DNA from 3 places in the Citroniella saccharovorans genome. Region 2 is predicted to be linked to each of the others. Evidence: riboswitches for the same ligand, from Rfam matches in the RefSeq annotation. Region 2 holds a riboswitch; each other region holds the start of a gene.

Region 1 (3,116 bases), 170 kb from region 2:
ACCAGTATTACAATATGAAAAAATAGGCTAAAAAATGAATAAAAAATGGATACTTGCTTTAATTTTACTTTTTTCTATACCACTAATTGTTAGCTGCTCAAATAAGAATGCAAAGACAATAAGTCAGCTTAAGGAAGAAGAAAAATTAAAAGAGGAAGCAAAGCTAAAAGAAGAAGAAAAAAGAAGAAAGAAGAAAGAGAAAAAAGAGAAGAAGAGAGAAAGAAAGAAGAGGCCAGAAAAAAGGAAGAGGAAGAAAGAAAAAAATTAGCTGAAGAAGAAGCATATAAAAAGCTAATAAAAAATCCATTAACTGGACTACCTTTAGATAATCAAACCTATAAGGGAAGAATTATTTCTGTGATGATAGATAATCATCCAGATGCTAGATTTCAAGCTGGACTATCTGATGCTGGAATAATTTACGAAATGGAAGCAGAGGCAAACATTCCTAGAATAATTGCACTCTTTTATAATAGCAAGACTAGATTAATTGGCCCTATAAGATCTCTCAGACCATATTTTTTTGATTACATTAAAGAACATGACGGACTTTTAGTTAGGTATGGCGGCTCACCTAATGCTGACAATATAGTTTATAGTGAAGGCTATGAAGAAATAGATGGGATGACAACATCAAGTGAATATATTTGGAGAAGTAGTGAAACTGGGACAGTTGCACCACACAATGCTTTTACCAATCCAGATGCAATAGAAAAGGCAATAAAGACTTATGGCTATAAGGAAGAACTCGATAAAAATCCTGTATTTAAATTTTCTTTAAGAGAAAAGAAGAACGAAAAAGTTCAAGGTAAGACCTGTAATAAGATTACATTCAGCTACACATCTGGATTAAACACAAGTTATACTTATAGTGATTATGAAAAAGAATATAAAAAAATGTCTGATGGAAAAGATCATATAGATTTTCTAACTCAAAAGCCTCTTTCATTTAAAAATATTCTAGTTCAGAAGGTATATATGGGATTTGAATCTGATGGAGTCCATAGAACGATGGATAATGTAGGAGAAGGGGAAGGATACTATCTTACAAATGGGAAAATATATAATATAAGATGGAAAAAAGAAGATAAAAACTCCCCAACTAAATATTTTTTACAGGATGAAGAATTAGAACTTAACCCTGGAAAAACCGCCGTTCAAATTAACGATATAAGTAAAAATATAGAAATCGAATAAAAAATAGGAGTAATATATAAACATATATTACTCCTTTTTAAAATATAAAATAAAGCTTAAATTTAACTATTAAAAAAATATACTTAATATTTTTTGTGGGATAGGATAAAGTTATTTCTAATAAACTAAAAGTATTTTTTATATAGAAATTTTCATTGCAACTACAAAACACTTATGATATAATCTTTCTTAACAAAGTACTGGTTTTTTGGATAATAATGGAAGTTGAGTGCAAATCTCACGCGGTCCCGCCACTGTGAATATCAATTTTTGATTAAGCCAGATCTTTTTCCAGTATTTTAAGTTAAGTTCTACGGTAGATAGACTTTTCTTAGTTGATTTTTTGCAACTAAAAGTCTAAAGATTCTTAAGAAGGAGAGATCTATGAAAGATTTAAGTAAAAGACTTTTAGCAGTAATAATTGGGGAGCTGCTTTGCGCTTTAGCAATTACATTTTTTTTCATACCCCATAAGTTGTTAAGTGGTGGAATTGGCGGCATTGGAATAATGCTTCAATATCTACTTGATGTATCAAGTGGTATCTTTATATTTTTATTAAATATTCCACTTTTCATTGTTGGTTTTAAAAGACTATCAAAAAAGTTTATGATATTTACATTTATATCTGCTTTTCTACTTTCTTTTTATTTAACTATATTAAAAAGTTTAAACCTACCTTTTAAAATAGATGATATTATTTTATCGGCAATATTTGGAGGAGTCTTAAATGGAATAGGCATGGGGATTTTATTTAGATATGGAGCCAGCCAGGGAGGACTTGATATACTAGCCCTAATATTTAAAAGAGATTATAATTTAAATATTTCCGAAGGATTAATGCTAATGAATGGAATTATTATCTCTGTTGCTTCTTTTTTATTCGGCTTAGAAAGAGGGCTTTATACTGTTATTTCAATGTATGTAGCTTATCAAGTTGTAGATAAGGTTATAAATGGTTTTGACGAAAAGAAACAATTTATTATTATTTCAGACAAGGCTGAAGAAGTTGCAAATAAGATAATGGTTGATCCTCATAGGGGAGTTACCCTACTAGAAGCTAAGGGAGCCTATTCAAAAAAACAAAAGCAAGTTATCTACTGTGTTGCTTACAATAGACAAGTTGTAAGAATCAAGCAAGTTGTAGCAGAAATTGATCCAAATGCCTTTATTTCAATATCTAACATGGTTGAAGTTTCAGGTAAAGGCTTTATTAAAAGAGAAGTATAAATTTTTAAATAGAGAAAAATCAAACCCAGGAAGATTCCTGGGTTTTCTTTACTCTAAAACTATTACTTTTTAGTTTACAACTTAGTTTTTTTAAATAATTTTAAAACAATTAAAACACTACCGTTAAAATCATTTTAAAATCTTCTTCAGCATATAGTGAGTGAGGATGATTTGCGGGCATTATTATTGAATCATCTTTTGAAAGTAAATACTCTTTATTATCGATAGTAACTTTCGCCTTTCCTTCTAAAACACTTACTAGAGCATCGCCATTTGACTCATGGGTAGATATTTCCTCGCCTTTAGAAAATGAAAAAATAGTTATTGAAACGGCATCATTTTGAGCAAGAGTTTTACTTGCAATTTGTCCTTTTTCATTTGAGATTTCCTTTGAAAGATTAATTATTTCTGATTTTACTATGTTTTTTATTTTGTCTGACATATTATCCTCCGTTTTTATATCTTAATAATTTGTCTTTACAAATCAATTATAATATAATCAGATTAGAAAATCTATAAAATAATTAAAAAAATAAAGATAAATTTATATAAATTTAATATATTTAAAATAATGAAGAAAAGATAAATTATTTTTATAAAAAGCTTTATATATATTATTAAGAATTTTAAATTTGACTTTATTAAATTTAATTAAATATAAAAAATGGAGGAAAAATGAAGATATTAAATAT
Region 2 (3,116 bases):
TTCTTAAGTCCATAAATAATACTATTTAGAGGGCTAGTTAAACTTAGACAAAGGGAAAGAAAATAAGAAGCCAAAATTACAAAATACATACTTCTAGCATTTCTAAAAGAAGCCTGGCTTGAGTAAAAATTTATTCCATTATCTAAATTTAATTCATAAGCTAGGGAAAGAACTGAAATACTAATAAAAAATAAAGGCAGTGAAATAATAGAAATTATTGATCTTATGCCTATCTTGTCCCTAATAATTAAAATATAAACAAAAAATATAAAGCATAAAATAGCTGAAAGTAAGTTTTTTGAAATTATCAATAAAATGACACTTAAAAAAGTAAATAGAATTTTAAAAGCTCCATCATAGCTTTTAAAGTTTGACCTCCTACTTATTGTTTCAAATGATAGAAGATGACTATGCTTATCTCTTCCTAAATTAAGTATAATAAAAAGGGCTAAGCTAATAAAAATAGCACTAGCCCAATTTAACTTATTCTTTAATAGTAAAAAGAGAGTCAAACTACTAATAAAGTTTTTTATCATTTACTTTTGAAACTTCTTTCTTGCTATGAAATAACCGAGTCCATATCCAACAACTCCTGCACCAAGTGCAGCTTGAAGAGCAAATAATAAAGATTCGGTTTCTCCTCCTGGTGGCACAAGTAAACTTTCAGCCCAAGGTTCATAGTTTGGATCAATTTCAGTAATAGCTTCTTCTGCTTGTCCATCTGCTCCACCAAACTCAGAATCTTTAATAGTTAAAAGTGGAACAACAGCTATTAATACGCAAAGAAGTAGTGGAAGTATAATTTTTTTCTTAGTCATTTAAGCCTCCAAATATCCAATAAGATTTAGTTCTTCTTTAGCTAAACTTTCTAGACTTGATAAAAGAACCATAGTTAATAAACCTTCGATTATTGCAAGTGGAACTTGAGTTACTGCAAAAATTCCAAAGAATTTTGTAAAACTTGCCATAACACCACCAACTTCTTGTGGGTGAGCAAAAGCAAGCTGAACGGCAGTTACTACATAAGTTGAAAGAGCTCCAAGTGCTGAAGCAATAAATATTCTAAAAGATTTAGGTGCTTTACCTTTTAGGACCTTAAATAAACCATAAGATACTAATGGTCCAACAATTCCCATAGAAAAAGTATTAGCTCCAAGAGTAGTTAATCCACCATGTGCAAGTAAAACCGCTTGGAAAAATAAAATAATAACTCCAATAACACTAGCTGCAAAAGGTCCAAAAAGTATTGCAACTAAGCCCATTCCAGTTGGGTGAGATGATGATCCTGTAACGGATGGGATTTTTAAAGCTGAAAGAGTAAAAGCAAAGGCTCCACTCATAGCTAAGATGATTAGAACTCTCTTGTCTTTTAATCTTATTGAAGAAAGCTTTTTAATACCAATAATTAAAAAAGGTAGACAAACGACACCCCAAAAAATTGCATGACCAACTGGTAAAAAACCTTCCATAATATGCATGCATGCATATGCAGGACTTATCGCAAGAAGTAGAAAAAGACCTACATAACCTGCGAGTGAAACAAGTTTTTTCATATATTCCTCCTATAAAAAATACCGAACGATGACTCGCACGGCTTAGTAGTATAATTATGTATTTCAATATAAACTCTAAGGCGTGAGATTTCATTATGCTTCGTGTTCTGACTTAAGACTCAAACACTCTTGTTCGCCTTCCCAATTTCTCAGTGGCATAATGAACAAAAGCTTGTCTATTACAGCAGCGGCCTCTGTGAGGGATTTTCACCCTACTTCCTTAGGATCAACCTAAAACACATAATGTTATACAACTTAAGTGTAACACTTCTTATTTTTTTGTCAAGGAATTATATTAAATTATTTTAACTTTTTTGCTATATCCTTTGCAAAATAAGTTATGATTAATTTAGCTCCTGCTCTCTTTATAGAGTAGTGCGCTTCAAGAATTGCATCTTCATTTAAAAGTCCTTTATCAACAGCATCTCTAAGCATTTGATATTCACCAGAAACAAAATATGCACAAATTGGAATATTAAAATTATCTTTAACCCTTCTTACAACATCCAGATAAGTTAAAGCCGGCTTTACAATAACAAGATCGCAACCTTCTAAAATATCAAACTCAGTTTCTCTTAGGGCTTCATCAGAATTTCTATAATCCATTTGGTAGGTCTTTCTATCTCCAAATGATGGAGCTGAATCGGCAGCATCCCTAAAAGGTCCATAAAAGCTTGAAGAATATTTTGCAGAATAAGACATAATAGGAATATTTACAAAACCTTCACCATCCAATGCATCCCTTATAGCCTTAACCCTTCCATCCATCATATCTGATGGTGCAATCATATCTGCACCAGCTCTTGCATGAGATAGGGCAATTTTAGAAAGAGAATCTAAAGTTTTGTCATTATTTACATATCCATCTTCATCTAATATTCCGCAGTGACCATGGGAGGTGTATTCGCACATACAAAGATCAGTTATAACATACATTTTTGGATGCTTTTCCTTAATCTTCCTTACCGCCTTTTGAATAATTCCGTTTTCATCGTAACTTGACTTTCCATAAGGATCTTTAGAGTTTGGAATTCCAAAAAGAATTATAGAATTTATTCCAAGATCTAAAAGATCTTTTATTTCAAGTAAAAGATTATCAATAGAGTATCTAAATTGACCAGTCATAGATGGAATTTCATCTTTTACCCCCTCACCTTCAACAACAAAAAGTGGATAGATAAGGTCGTTTTTACTAATACTTGTTTCTGAAACCATATCCCTAACAATTTTATTTCTTCTAAGTCTTCTAGTTCTATTAATCATTTAAAACTAATCCTTTCTAATAATATTTATAATATCTTCAATAGTTGATTTTTCTGACTCCCTATATGGATTAAAAAATCTTTTTTTAATTGCACTTGTAGTTATCTCCCCAATGGAAATAATCTTACCTTTTTTTAGTAAATCCTCTGCCCTTTCATAACTTTCGTAAAAATTATTAAAAGATGAAGAAGAGGTAAATACAAGATAAGGAGATTCTAGTTTCAATAAACTTTCAAAAATTTCACTATTAACTTCCTTTTCATTCTCATAGACTGGAAAAGAATTTAAGTCGCAAATTTT
Region 3 (3,116 bases), 450 kb from region 2:
GACCTTGAATCCTATAAAAATCAAGGCAAAAAAGTTGGAATCCTTACATTTAACGAATACCTTAGAGAATTTGACACCCCATATGTAAAGTCCTTAGGAAGTATCAAAGATACAGAAGAAAATTCCAGAAAACTTTTCTCCTCTCTTAGAGACTTCGATAGGTACAATGTTGATATAATTTTAGCAGAGGGAATCAAAGAAGAGAATCTTGGATTTTCTATAATGAATAGGATGAAAAAATCAGCAGCAGGTAAAATTATCAAGTAAAAAAACTATAAAATCTAGCAAATAATTAAAATAATATTAAATATTAAAAAAGTCAGTAGAGAAAAATATGTTATAATAAATTGACTAGAAAAAATGATTGGGGGCTAAAAATGAAAGTTGTTATAGGATCAGATCATGGTGGATATGAATTAAAAAAAATCATAATTGACTATCTAAAGGCTAGGGAAATAGAAGTAGTAAATCTTGGAACAGATTCATCTGAGTCTGTAGACTACCCAGATTATGCAGAAAAATTAGCCAAAGAATATCTAAATGGCGGTTATGATTTTGGGATAGGAATTTGCGGAACTGGAATAGGAATATCTATTGCCTTAAACAAGTTTAATGGAATAAGGGCTGCACTTTTATCAGATGCTTTTTCCGCAAAAGCAACCAAAAGACACAACAACGCCAATTTTATTTGTTTTGGTGGTAGAACCATAGGACCAGAAGTCGCAAAAGACATAATAGATGCCTATATGGGAGCAAGCTTTGAAGGAGATAGGCACCAAAGAAGACTAGATAAAATAGAAAAAATAGAAGAAGAAAATAGGAGATAAAAATGTCAAAAGTTACAGTATTTGAACATCCACTTATAAAACACAAACTAACAATATTAAGAAAAATAGAAACAGGATCAAAAGACTTTAGAGAACTTGTAAATGAAATTTCAACAATGATGGCATTTGAAGTAACTAGAGACTTACCAGTTAGAGAAATAGAAATCGAAACTCCAATAGAAAAGACAACAGGATACGAAATAGCTGGCAAAAAACAAGCCCTTGTCCCAATCTTAAGAGCAGGACTAGGAATGGTAGATGGAATACTAGAAGTTCTACCAGCAGCAAAAGTTGGCCATATAGGACTATATAGGGATCCAGAAACCTTAAAGCCAGTTGAATATTATTGTAAACTTCCTGTAGATATAAGCGAAAGAGAAATCTACGTATTAGATCCAATGCTTGCAACAGGAGGATCATCTTCAGCTGCCATAACTTTCCTAAAAGAAAAAGGCTGCAAGTCGATAAAACTTGTAAATATAATAGCTGCACCAGAAGGCATAGAACTTGTTCAAAGAAACCACCCAGATGTAGATATATTTGTAGCAGGCCTAGATAAAAAACTCAATGAACATGGTTATATAATGCCAGGCCTTGGAGATGCTGGAGATAGGCTTTTTGGTACAAAATAATTCTTCAAAAACAATTTAATAAATTTTAAAATAAAGCCAAAAATCTTAACTAAAGATTTTTGGCTTTAATTTTTAAAACATTTCATATAACAACTAAAAAGTTTACTTTAAAAAATAAAATAAAAATCTTATTCATAAAAATAAAAATTGAACTAAATTAATACCAATGTCAAAATTGATTTTTTTAAAATTAAGTGCTAAAATATAATGCGAAAATAAAAAAATAGTAAATAAAAAACGTTGTGCTAATTATAGTATGCTTTTAAGCATTAGGGAATCAAGTGCAAATCTTGAACTAATCCGGTAACCGTGATTGCTGACAAATAATATGGCCACTATCTTTAAGGTGGGAAGGCGTTATGAGGATGAAGCTAAGTCGGGATACCTAATAGCGTTTTTTACCGGGATAGATAAATTTATGATGTCTTTCTCGGTTTTGAGAAGGATTTTTTATTTTTCAAGGAGGAAGACATGAAAAAAAGAATATTATCATTATTTTTAGCTTTTGCCCTTGCATTTTCTTTTACAGCTTGTGACAAAAACAATAATAATAATGAAACAAAACAAGAAACTGAAAACAAGACCGATGAAAATTGCAAATCTTTAGAAACTGAGAATACAGTATACCCTCTAAACATAAAGGATATGCTAGGAAATGAAATCTCATTTTCTCAAAAACCAGAAAAAATAGTTGTACTTAATCCTGATAGTGCAGAAATAGTAAATGAACTTAAAGGAGCAAAAGATATAGTTGCAATAGGTCAATATGTAGACTATCCAGAAGAAATACTAGAAAAGCCAAAACTTCAAACAGGAGACGAGTTAAACGCAGAAGAAATTATTAAACTAAATCCAGATGTAATCTTTGTTTCCGATATGGCTCAAACTGCCGAACAGTTTAAAACAATTAAAGATGCAGGTATAAGTGTAGTTACATTTAACGCCAAAGATCTAAATGGAGTATATGAAGAAATTGATCTTATCGGAAAAATATTAGACAAAAACAAAGAAGCTAAAGATTTAATTGGGTCTATGAAATACGTATTTGACGAAATAGCAAAAGATAAAGAAGCCAATAAAGGCAAGAGCATATATTTTGAAGTATCTCCTTTAGAATATGGACTATGGTCAGCTGGAAAAGGAACATTTATGCAAGAAGCAGCAGATATGTTAGGATTAAAAAATATATTTGACGATGTAGAAGGATGGAAAGAAATCTCTGAAGAAGAAGTTATCAAAAGAAATCCAGATTATATAATGACAATTACTATGTACTCAGGAAGTGGAGACAAACCTGAAGAAGAGATAATGAAAAGAACTGGCTGGGAAGAAATAAGTGCAGTTAAAAACAAAAAAATATTAAATTTACAAAACAATGAATTATCTAGACCTTCACCAAGATTAAAAGAAGGATTTAAACTTTTATCAGATTTTGTAAAGTAGAATGTTTACTAGTAAAAATCAATCCAAAATCTACATTCCTATATTGCTTTTACTATTTATAAGCATGATAATATGTATATCTATAGGAAGTGTAACACTCCCTTTTAAAGAAGTTGTCGAAATTTTAATAAAAGGATTTAAAAGAATATTTGAGGGGCATCCAGCCCCTCTTTCTGCTAATGAAACCATTATCTTAAAAATAAGACTACCTCGA

What was found. A riboswitch is a leader RNA that binds a small molecule or an ion and turns the genes downstream of it on or off. The one in region 2 is predicted to bind cobalamin.
Region 1: it holds a riboswitch for cobalamin, as region 2 does, so the genes downstream of both, VLK81_RS03700 (YitT family protein) here and VLK81_RS02915 (energy-coupling factor ABC transporter permease) in region 2, are expected to answer to the same signal.
Region 3: it holds a riboswitch for cobalamin, as region 2 does, so the genes downstream of both, VLK81_RS05085 (ABC transporter substrate-binding protein) here and VLK81_RS02915 (energy-coupling factor ABC transporter permease) in region 2, are expected to answer to the same signal.

Annotation. Positions count from the first base shown of each region.
Region 1 covers NZ_JAYKOT010000003.1:249,025-252,140, forward strand. The annotation lists gene VLK81_RS03685 (PTS sugar transporter subunit IIA) at 1-31, shown strand, start outside; gene VLK81_RS03690 (hypothetical protein) at 35-268, shown strand; gene VLK81_RS03695 (DUF3048 domain-containing protein) at 295-1,197, shown strand; adenosylcobalamin (AdoCbl) riboswitch at 1,393-1,533, shown strand; gene VLK81_RS03700 (YitT family protein) at 1,582-2,424, shown strand; gene VLK81_RS03705 (cupin domain-containing protein) at 2,534-2,866, opposite strand; gene VLK81_RS03710 (glycosyltransferase family 4 protein) at 3,100-3,116, shown strand, end outside.
Region 2 covers NZ_JAYKOT010000003.1:80,415-83,530, reverse strand. The annotation lists gene VLK81_RS02925 (energy-coupling factor transporter transmembrane component T) at 1-536, opposite strand, end outside; gene VLK81_RS02920 (energy-coupling factor ABC transporter substrate-binding protein) at 537-818, opposite strand; gene VLK81_RS02915 (energy-coupling factor ABC transporter permease) at 819-1,553, opposite strand; cobalamin riboswitch at 1,633-1,812, opposite strand; gene hemB (porphobilinogen synthase) at 1,854-2,816, opposite strand; gene cobA (uroporphyrinogen-III C-methyltransferase) at 2,823-3,116, opposite strand, start outside.
Region 3 covers NZ_JAYKOT010000003.1:535,035-538,150, forward strand. The annotation lists gene VLK81_RS05070 (L-threonylcarbamoyladenylate synthase) at 1-267, shown strand, start outside; gene rpiB (ribose 5-phosphate isomerase B) at 378-827, shown strand; gene upp (uracil phosphoribosyltransferase) at 830-1,459, shown strand; cobalamin riboswitch at 1,684-1,866, shown strand; gene VLK81_RS05085 (ABC transporter substrate-binding protein) at 1,931-2,902, shown strand; gene VLK81_RS05090 (FecCD family ABC transporter permease) at 2,904-3,116, shown strand, end outside.